2 regions of the Hominibacterium faecale genome follow, and region 2 is predicted to be linked to the other one. Evidence: riboswitches for the same ligand, from Rfam matches in the RefSeq annotation. Region 2 holds a riboswitch; the other holds the start of a gene.
The links. A riboswitch is a leader RNA that binds a small molecule or an ion and turns the genes downstream of it on or off. The one in region 2 is predicted to bind ZMP and ZTP.

Region 1 (4,132 bases), on a different contig from region 2:
GGAACAGTACGACAAGCAAATTAAAGGTAAGAAAACAGTAAAATGCGATGCCAGAAAGACGGTGTTCCTGGTGCCTTGCAAGGAAGCGGACCAGAAGAAATACCAGGCGCCGGCTTTTGAATATACATTTGTCAAGACTTCATTAGATACTGAGGACAGCAATAAGGATTATATGGTAAAAGAAATGGCAAATATTGTGCTGAAGGAGCTGAACAGCGGGGATGAGGCTGTTAAAGCAAGCCACCTTTGTACAGCAGACTTCGATACCTACAAAAATGCTTTTGCACCGGTGGAATAGTTTCGCAGGTGCATTTACGGATATGCATCTTCCCTGATCGCAGACTGACCATTTAAAAAGACACTCGCCTCAAAGAGGCCGGGTGTCTTTTTTGCTGCCAGCAGCGGCCGGGCTGTGGCTTTGGAAGGGATGATGCTCTTTTCCAAGCGGCGGCTTGCCAGATAAGGCTCTTGAGGAAAAGATTTTTAAAATCACGAAAAACTTACGCTTCTTTCAACGATTGAGCCTCCTTAAATCAAACGTTTGGGAGTCAGTCCTTCTTTTTCTCAGGACGAAGCCCCTCAAACCCACAACTTTACGAAAAATGTGCGGATTTTCACAAAAGTTTTTCCGGAGCTGCCTGGAAATTGGTCATTCCCACCCGCTATATAACAAGACCCCAGGGCTGAAGCAATATGCTCCCGCCCTGGGGTCTTCCAAAAAACGTCTTAGAACAAACCGGTGATCTTTCCGCTCTTATCCACATCGATCTTCTCCGCAGCAGGAACTTTGGGCAGCCCCGGCATTGTCATAATATCCCCGGTCAGCGCCACAATAAATCCTGCTCCCGCAGATACTTTCAAATTGCGCACGGTCAGTGTAAAGCCTCTTGGTGCTCCCAGCAAGGCGGGATCATCAGAAAAACTGTACTGAGTTTTGGCAACGCAGATGGGCAGGTTTCCAAAGCCCAGCTTCTCCAGCTGGTCCATCTGTTTTCTGGCAGCCGGAAGAATATTGATGTCATCGGCCCGATAAATCTTAGTGGCGATGGCACGAATCTTTTCTTCAATGGACAGGTCAAGCTGATAGGATTGGCTGAACGTGTTCGGTTCATCGCAGAGACGCACTACCTCTTTTGCCAGAGCAATACCGCCTTCGCCGCCTTTTCCCCACACTTCGCTGAGAGCTACATGAACGCCCAGCTCTTTGCATTTGGCTTCCACCAGCTTTAATTCAGCTTCAGTGTCCGTCGGGAATCGGTTGATCGCCACAACAGCCGGAAGTCCGTAGACCTGGGTGATGTTTTCCACATGCTGGAGAAGATTGGGCAGGCCTTTTTCCAAGGCGTCCAGATTTTCCTGTCCCAGATCGCCCTTGGCTACGCCGCCGTGATGTTTTAATGCCCGTACCGTAGCTACTACCACAACTGCCGATGGTTTAATGCCCGCCATGCGGCATTTAATATCCAGGAACTTTTCCGCGCCCAGATCAGCCCCGAATCCGGCTTCCGTTACCACGTAGTCCGCCATCTTCATCGCCATGCGGGTAGCCATGATCGAGTTGCAGCCGTGGGCGATATTGGCAAAAGGACCGCCGTGGATAAAGGCCGGAGTATGCTCCAAAGTCTGTACCAGATTGGGCTTGAGGGCATCCTTTAAAAGAGCTGCCAATGCTCCCTGGGCCTTCAACTGTCCGGCTGTTACCGGCTGGTCGTCATATGTATAGCCGACAATAATGTTGGCCACTCGGTTCTTCAAGTCTTCAATATCGCTGGAAAGGCAGAGAATAGCCATGATTTCGCTGGCAACGGTGATGTCGAAGCCGTCCTCCCGTGGCGTTCCGTTGGCTTTTCCGCCCAAGCCGTCCACCACAAAACGCAGCTGACGGTCGTTCATGTCCACGCACCGTTTCCAGGTGATCTTCCTTGGGTCAATTCCCAGCGAATTTCCCTGCTGAATATGGTTGTCCAGCATTGCGGCCAAAAGGTTATTTGCAGCGCCGATGGCGTGCATATCTCCGGTAAAATGGAGATTGATGTCCTCCATGGGAACCACTTGCGCGTATCCGCCGCCCGCAGCTCCGCCTTTTACGCCGAATACCGGGCCCAGAGACGGCTCTCTCAGCGCCACCAACACCTTCTTGTCAATCTTCTTCAGCGCATCGGCAAGGCCGACGGTTGTCGTCGTCTTACCTTCGCCGGCCGGTGTGGGAGAAATGGCGGTCACCAAGATCACCTTGCCGTCTGGGCCATCCTTTTTTTCCTCCAGCAAATTATAGTCTACCTTGGCTTTATAGTTTCCATACAGCTCAATGTACTTCTGGTCAAGACCGGCAGCATCTGCAATCTCTTTGATGTTTTTCATCTCTGTTTCCTGAGCGATCTGAATATCACTTTTGATTTCCATTTCATTTCTCCTTTTCAATCAACGTTTACAAACAGTTATAACTGGGGCCGATTCTCTTGCCTTTTTCAATGGCACAGAAGCTCTCCATATACGCAAAAAGAGCCTGGCAATCCGGACAAATGCCCAGACGGTCGGCTCATCATATACATTATACTCCACGTGGTCCATTCCACTTGTTCCGTCAGTCGTATAACAAATAAATAATAGCATCTCCCTTATGGAGAATCAAGCTTTATTTTAAGAAGTTTTTTAAAAACGTCCGCCTGTGGATCGGGCACGGGCCTTGCTGCCGCAAGCCTTCATAATGGGCTTTTGTTCCGTAACCTTTATTTTTTTCAAAACTGTATCCCGGGTAACGCTGCGCCATTTCCACCATCATCCGGTCCCGAGTGACCTTGGCCAAAACCGAGGCCGCTGCAATGGACAAGCTCTTACTGTCTCCTTTTATGACGGAGGTTTGGGGAATTGGAATGGACTTGATGATCATGGCATCAAAGAGGATATGCTCAATCCCGGCCCCCGCCCTCTCTTTCAGCATACGGGAGGCCTCCTCCACCGCCTGAATCATCGCTTCCTTTGTGGCCTCAAGAATATTGATCTCATCGATCCGCATATGATCCGCCATACCGATTCCATAGGCCAGAGCTTTTTCTTTAATCAGAGGATACAAGGCTTCCCGCTTTTTTTCCGTCAACTTTTTGGAATCGTCGATACCCGGCACATCAAAATCCTCCGGGAGCACCGCACAGGCCGCCACCACCGGACCGGCCAGGGGCCCTCTGCCCACTTCGTCCACGCCAGCGATAAACATCACGTCTTTTCCGCATAGCTCCTTGTCAAACTGCTTCATTTCCACAAGCCGCCGGGCCAAAAGCATCTCTTTTTCCTGCTTATTCATGGGGTACCCTTTCCAATGTGATCTTTCCGATCGTTCCTGCGCGAAACTCATCCAGCACCACTTTGGCGATTCGTTCGTAATCGATCTTTTTCCCAGGGAGAATGCAGCCCCGTTTGAGCGCTATCGCTTCCATGGTCTGAATCGGGGTCTCTTCTACTCCGTCCAGCTTGTAGCGCTGTGCCAGAAGTTCCGCATAGCCGTTTTGAAGGACGGCAATCAGCTCCAGGGCCAGGGTAGCCACATCGAGGATTTCGTCCTTGATCGAACCGCAGAAAGCCAGATTAAGGCCTGCTTTCGGATCCTCAAACTTGGGCCAGAGGATCCCTGGCGTGTCCAAAAGCTGCATATTGCCCGGAAGGTTGAGCCATTGCTTGCCTTTGGTCACCCCCGGCCTGTCCCCTGTCTGGGCGCTCTTTTTTCCGGTCAAACGATTGATGAGAGACGACTTGCCCACATTGGGCACGCCCACGATCATCAGCCGGTACGGCCGCTGCCTGACCTGGCCGGCGTTTTTCTCATCCTGCAGCCGGGACAGCAGCTTTAAAAGCTGTGCCGCCCCACCGCCCTTCATACAGTTCATCGTCAGGACCTGACTGCCTCTTTTCCGAAAGTATTGCTCCCATTCCTGATTGGCCTCGCTGTCCGACAGATCGCTCTTGTTGAGAATGATGATGCGCTTCTTATTTCTCACCAGTTCGTCGATAATGGGATTTCTGCTGGAAACCGGGATGCGTGCATCGATCACTTCCACCACCGCATCCACCAGCTTCAGATTTTCCTGGATCAGCTCCCGGGTCTTTTTCATGTGTCCCGGATACCAGTTTATATGTT
Region 2 (4,132 bases):
TTCTTTTTCCGTCAGCGTCCCCCGCTCCAGATCGCGCTGGATATAGATATCCAGGAAGGTGGACGTTCTTCCCAAAGAAGTGGCCGCTCCGTTGTTCTCCTTAACACCGGCCAGGTATCCCAGGTACACAAACTGTACGGCCTCACGAGCGTCGGCCGCAGGCTGGCTCAGGTCGATTCCATACTTTGCAGCCATGGCCTTAACTTCTTTCAGTGCGCGCACCTGCTCGCGGAGCTCTTCCCGGATACGGATCAGCTCATCGGTCATCGGACCGTCGGCCATCTCAATATCCTGCTGTTTCTGCTCGATCAGATAATCGATGCCGTAGAGCGCAATTCTCCTGTAATCGCCGATGATCCGGCCTCTTCCATAGGCATCGGGAAGGCCGGTCAAAAGGCCGTTATGTCTTGCAACCTTGGTTCGATTGGGATAAGCATCGAACACACCTTCATTGTGGGTTTTACGGAATTCATGAAAACGCCGTTTGATTTCCGGATTCATTTCATATCCGTACTGCTCCAGGGCGGATTCAGCCATACGGATACCGCCGTAGAGGTTGATCATGCGTTTGAGAGGAGCATCTGTCTGAAGTCCTACGATCACTTCGTTTTCCTGATCAATGTATCCCGGCTTAAAGTTATCGATACCGGAAACTACGTCAGTTTCTACATCATAAATACCATGTTCGATCTCTTCCAGCAACAGCTCTTTGCATCTGTTCCAGACTTTTTCCGTTCGTGCGGTGGGTCCTTCCAAAAAAGAGTCGTCGCCGCTGTAGGGCGTTACGTTTTTTTGAATAAAATTCCTTACATCGATCACGTGTCTCCAGTTTCCGCTATTAAATCCTTCCCATTCTTTGCGCATGTTATCTTTCCCTCCATATAATCGATCAAAATAGAAAAAGCCGCACCATCCGGGCTTTTTCTTAGCCCAGACGGTCGGCTTTAGTTCACGATCATACTCCATGTGGTTTTTTCCACTTCCGTCAGTCATATGACTTTTTGAATATACTATATCTTGGGGGTTATTGTCAAGAAATTTTATGTGAATATTGTTCAAAATTTCCTACGGCTGCGGCTGCTCAAAGTTTTCTGAGCCAAGCAAACGCTTCATCTTCGGCCATTGGTTTGGCAAACAGGAATCCTTGGATCAAATCAATTCCGCATTGGCTGACAAAGCGTTCTTGTTCCTCTGTCTCTACGCCTTCCGCTAATACCTGCATCCCCATTTCGTGGAAAATTCTTGTAATACTTCTGACCATCATCGCGGACTTTTTACTATTCATGGCAGCCCAAATCAGGCTTTTATCCAATTTTACCGTATCCAGAGGCATGGTCATAACAGATACAATATTGGAATAGCCTGTCCCGAAATCATCCAGCTCCATGCGTACACCTTTTTTCTGCATACGCTCTGCGAACTCACTGACGCATTTAGTGTTTTCCAGCAAAATGCTTTCGGTTATCTCTATTTTGATCTTGTTAAAAGGAGTACCGCTGCTGGTTATAATTCCCTCCACCCGGTCCGCCAAATCTATCTGTGAGAACATATGCCCGGAAAAATTCACATGGACCCCTTCAAAATTAGGGTTTACTTCTGATATTCGATTGATGAACCGGCATGTCTTTTGTAAAACCTGATAGGTGATATCGACAATGATCCCCGTATCCTCTGCAATGGGAATAAATTCGTTGGGATACAAAGGACCAAGAGGCGAATTGGGAATTCGCAAGAGGGATTCGGCAACCACATATTGTCCGGTATGATTAGATATGATCGGCTGATAAAAAACAGAAAAGGTGTTTGCTTCCAGGTTTTTCTCTAAAATAGTGATAATCTGTGATCGCCTGCGCACTGCTTTCAGCATCTCCTGACCGCAGTAATACGCGCCTGCCCGCTTGCTGTCTTTTGCCTTGGCTACTGCATATTCAATGCCATTGATTAAATCTTCGACAACCTTTGCGCTTTGAGGATAGCGTACGATACCGATGGCTGCCGGAATGACACAGCTGTTTTCGTCTACTGACCAGGGTTCCTGCATACGGGCGGTCAGGCTCTCTACAATCTTTTTTATGTCTTGATCGCTTGTCCCTTGACAGAGCAGAGCAAATTCATCTCCTCCGTAACGATATAAACAATGCGGTTGCGCTCTTTTAATTAAAAAGTTTCCAATTTCACGTAGAAATCGATCCCCTGTATGCTGGCCGTATGTATCGTTGACGCGGCGAAAGTCCCTCAGCGAGAGTACAATGAGGGTAAAATTTCGCGATTTTCTCGTCTGCAATTCCAGCATTTTGAGGAATTCCTGCCTGTTGGGCAATCCGGTTAAATAATCGGTGGAATTCTGTTTGTTCTGCAAATACAAATAGATGATCAGCAGCGCGCAGGTGGCGGCGGATCCGGACAAAATGACGGTGGGATAAAGCTGCTGAACAATGATGACCAGCACTGCGATAATGGGAAAGGTGGCCAGAATTTTTCTAATAATGGGGTCCACCTGTTTTGTTCTGACAAAAGCGACGGTGATCGCTGCCAGGCAGTAAATGTAGAAGATCAGGTAAGTGGTTATGATCAGGGGTCCCTGGAAATATGCGCCGGATGCGTCGATGTGGAACAGCTCTTTGCAGAAGGGGTTGATCAACACCAGCACCAAGTAGAAAATTCCTGGAATAGATGTCCATTTCATGATTTTAAGGGCGTTTCCCTGGCCTTCGAAGACTGTTGCGATGGTATAGAAAAAGTAAGCCATTCCCATCAGAGGAGTGGCGATGAAATAGATGGTCGTCACAAGCCAGGTCAAAAGATTGATGGAGTGCTCCGGGTATGAAAGCATTGCGGTCGATAAAATGTTAAAGCCGATCGCGCAAAAAGTCGCTGCGAAACAAAAGTAGAACAAGCGGTTTTTCAGCGATGGGACCAAGCTGCTTTTTCGGGAATAGAACCAAATGATAAGCAAGTATACGAGTGAAATACATTCTGCTGCAATATTCCAATGCATTGGGCACCTCTTTTACCTCTTTTGATATGGATTTACGGAGCAACTGCACCAACAAAAAAAACTTCTAGAATAATGATTCTTCTCTAGAAGTTTACCATACTAGGCCTTTATTTTCAATCTTTTATAAGTTTCGGGCAGCCATTCTAAGGCATCTAAAAATCTAAGTCGTTATGCTTTTCAAAAATCCTTCTAACTCTTTTACAAACTTAAGTTCCTCAGCTAATAAATATTCTGTATTTTTTTCATCTGACCCTTTATCTACCCCATTTAATAGGGTACTTTCAATTAATACTGTATAACCATTGATACTAATTAAATCCGATAATACACTTGGTACATTTTGAACCACGTTCTGATAGTCTCCTGTCCTCTCCAGTCTAGTGTCCGGCGCAATAATGCTTTGCAGCAATATGCCATTTTCGTTCATTGAGTAGTACAGAAATGTTGTTCTAATGTATAGATCACCTTTTTGGTTCGTGAATTCAAATATATATTTTGACGGGGATCCATCAGCCAATGAGTCCTTTTCTCTATCATCCAGATTGGTCTCAGGCATTGTCATAAATACGTTATTGACACCAGGCTGAGATATTAAAACAAAGTTTTCGAATTTCTCTTTGTTTATTCTGTGTACGTCTTTTACAAACTTGCTGTATTGTTCACTGGGATTGGGATTGCTATTTGTGGTATTTTCTTGTGAGTCCTTATCCTCATTAGTACTGCACGCCAAGAATAATATCATTACAACCGTTATCAATATCATCAACAATAGCTTTTTTTGATTATTTTTCTTTATCATTTTCTGCTCCGTTTCACTATACTCGAAATAAGTAGATATGGGCATTACTGCCCATATCCCTCATTCAAGCAACATATACGCTACTGACGCATACAACTTAACCCTATCAGAACTCTGCGGTTACCGATTCTGTATTTATTGTCATCAGCTTACCAAAGTTGGCTGAATTTTTTTCCGCTTCGCTCCCTAGTATCCATTACATTACCACACGTTTTTATCAAAATGAACATTTAGTGTCTTAAAGTGATTCGTTTGCTTAGTATCTTTCTTTTCAGTCCCAATAATTCTATTATTTTGTATTAAATTATATGTTATATATCCTGTTGACTTTAACC

Region 1: another riboswitch for ZMP and ZTP. It lies ahead of LG211_RS18485 (formate--tetrahydrofolate ligase); the one in region 2 lies ahead of pflB (formate C-acetyltransferase).

The regions. Positions count from the first base shown of each region.
Region 1 covers NZ_JAJAGH010000017.1:55,801-59,932, forward strand. Annotated here, with positions in the region: gene LG211_RS18480 (hypothetical protein) at 1-298, shown strand, start outside; gene LG211_RS18485 (formate--tetrahydrofolate ligase) at 727-2,403, opposite strand; ZMP/ZTP riboswitch at 2,518-2,602, opposite strand; gene LG211_RS18490 (ribonuclease HII) at 2,636-3,301, opposite strand; gene ylqF (ribosome biogenesis GTPase YlqF) at 3,294-4,132, opposite strand, start outside.
Region 2 covers NZ_JAJAGH010000006.1:334,690-338,821, forward strand. Annotated here, with positions in the region: gene pflB (formate C-acetyltransferase) at 1-864, opposite strand, end outside; ZMP/ZTP riboswitch at 922-1,003, opposite strand; gene LG211_RS09435 (EAL domain-containing protein) at 1,082-2,998, opposite strand; gene LG211_RS09440 (hypothetical protein) at 3,159-3,797, opposite strand; gene LG211_RS09445 (hypothetical protein) at 3,999-4,132, opposite strand, start outside.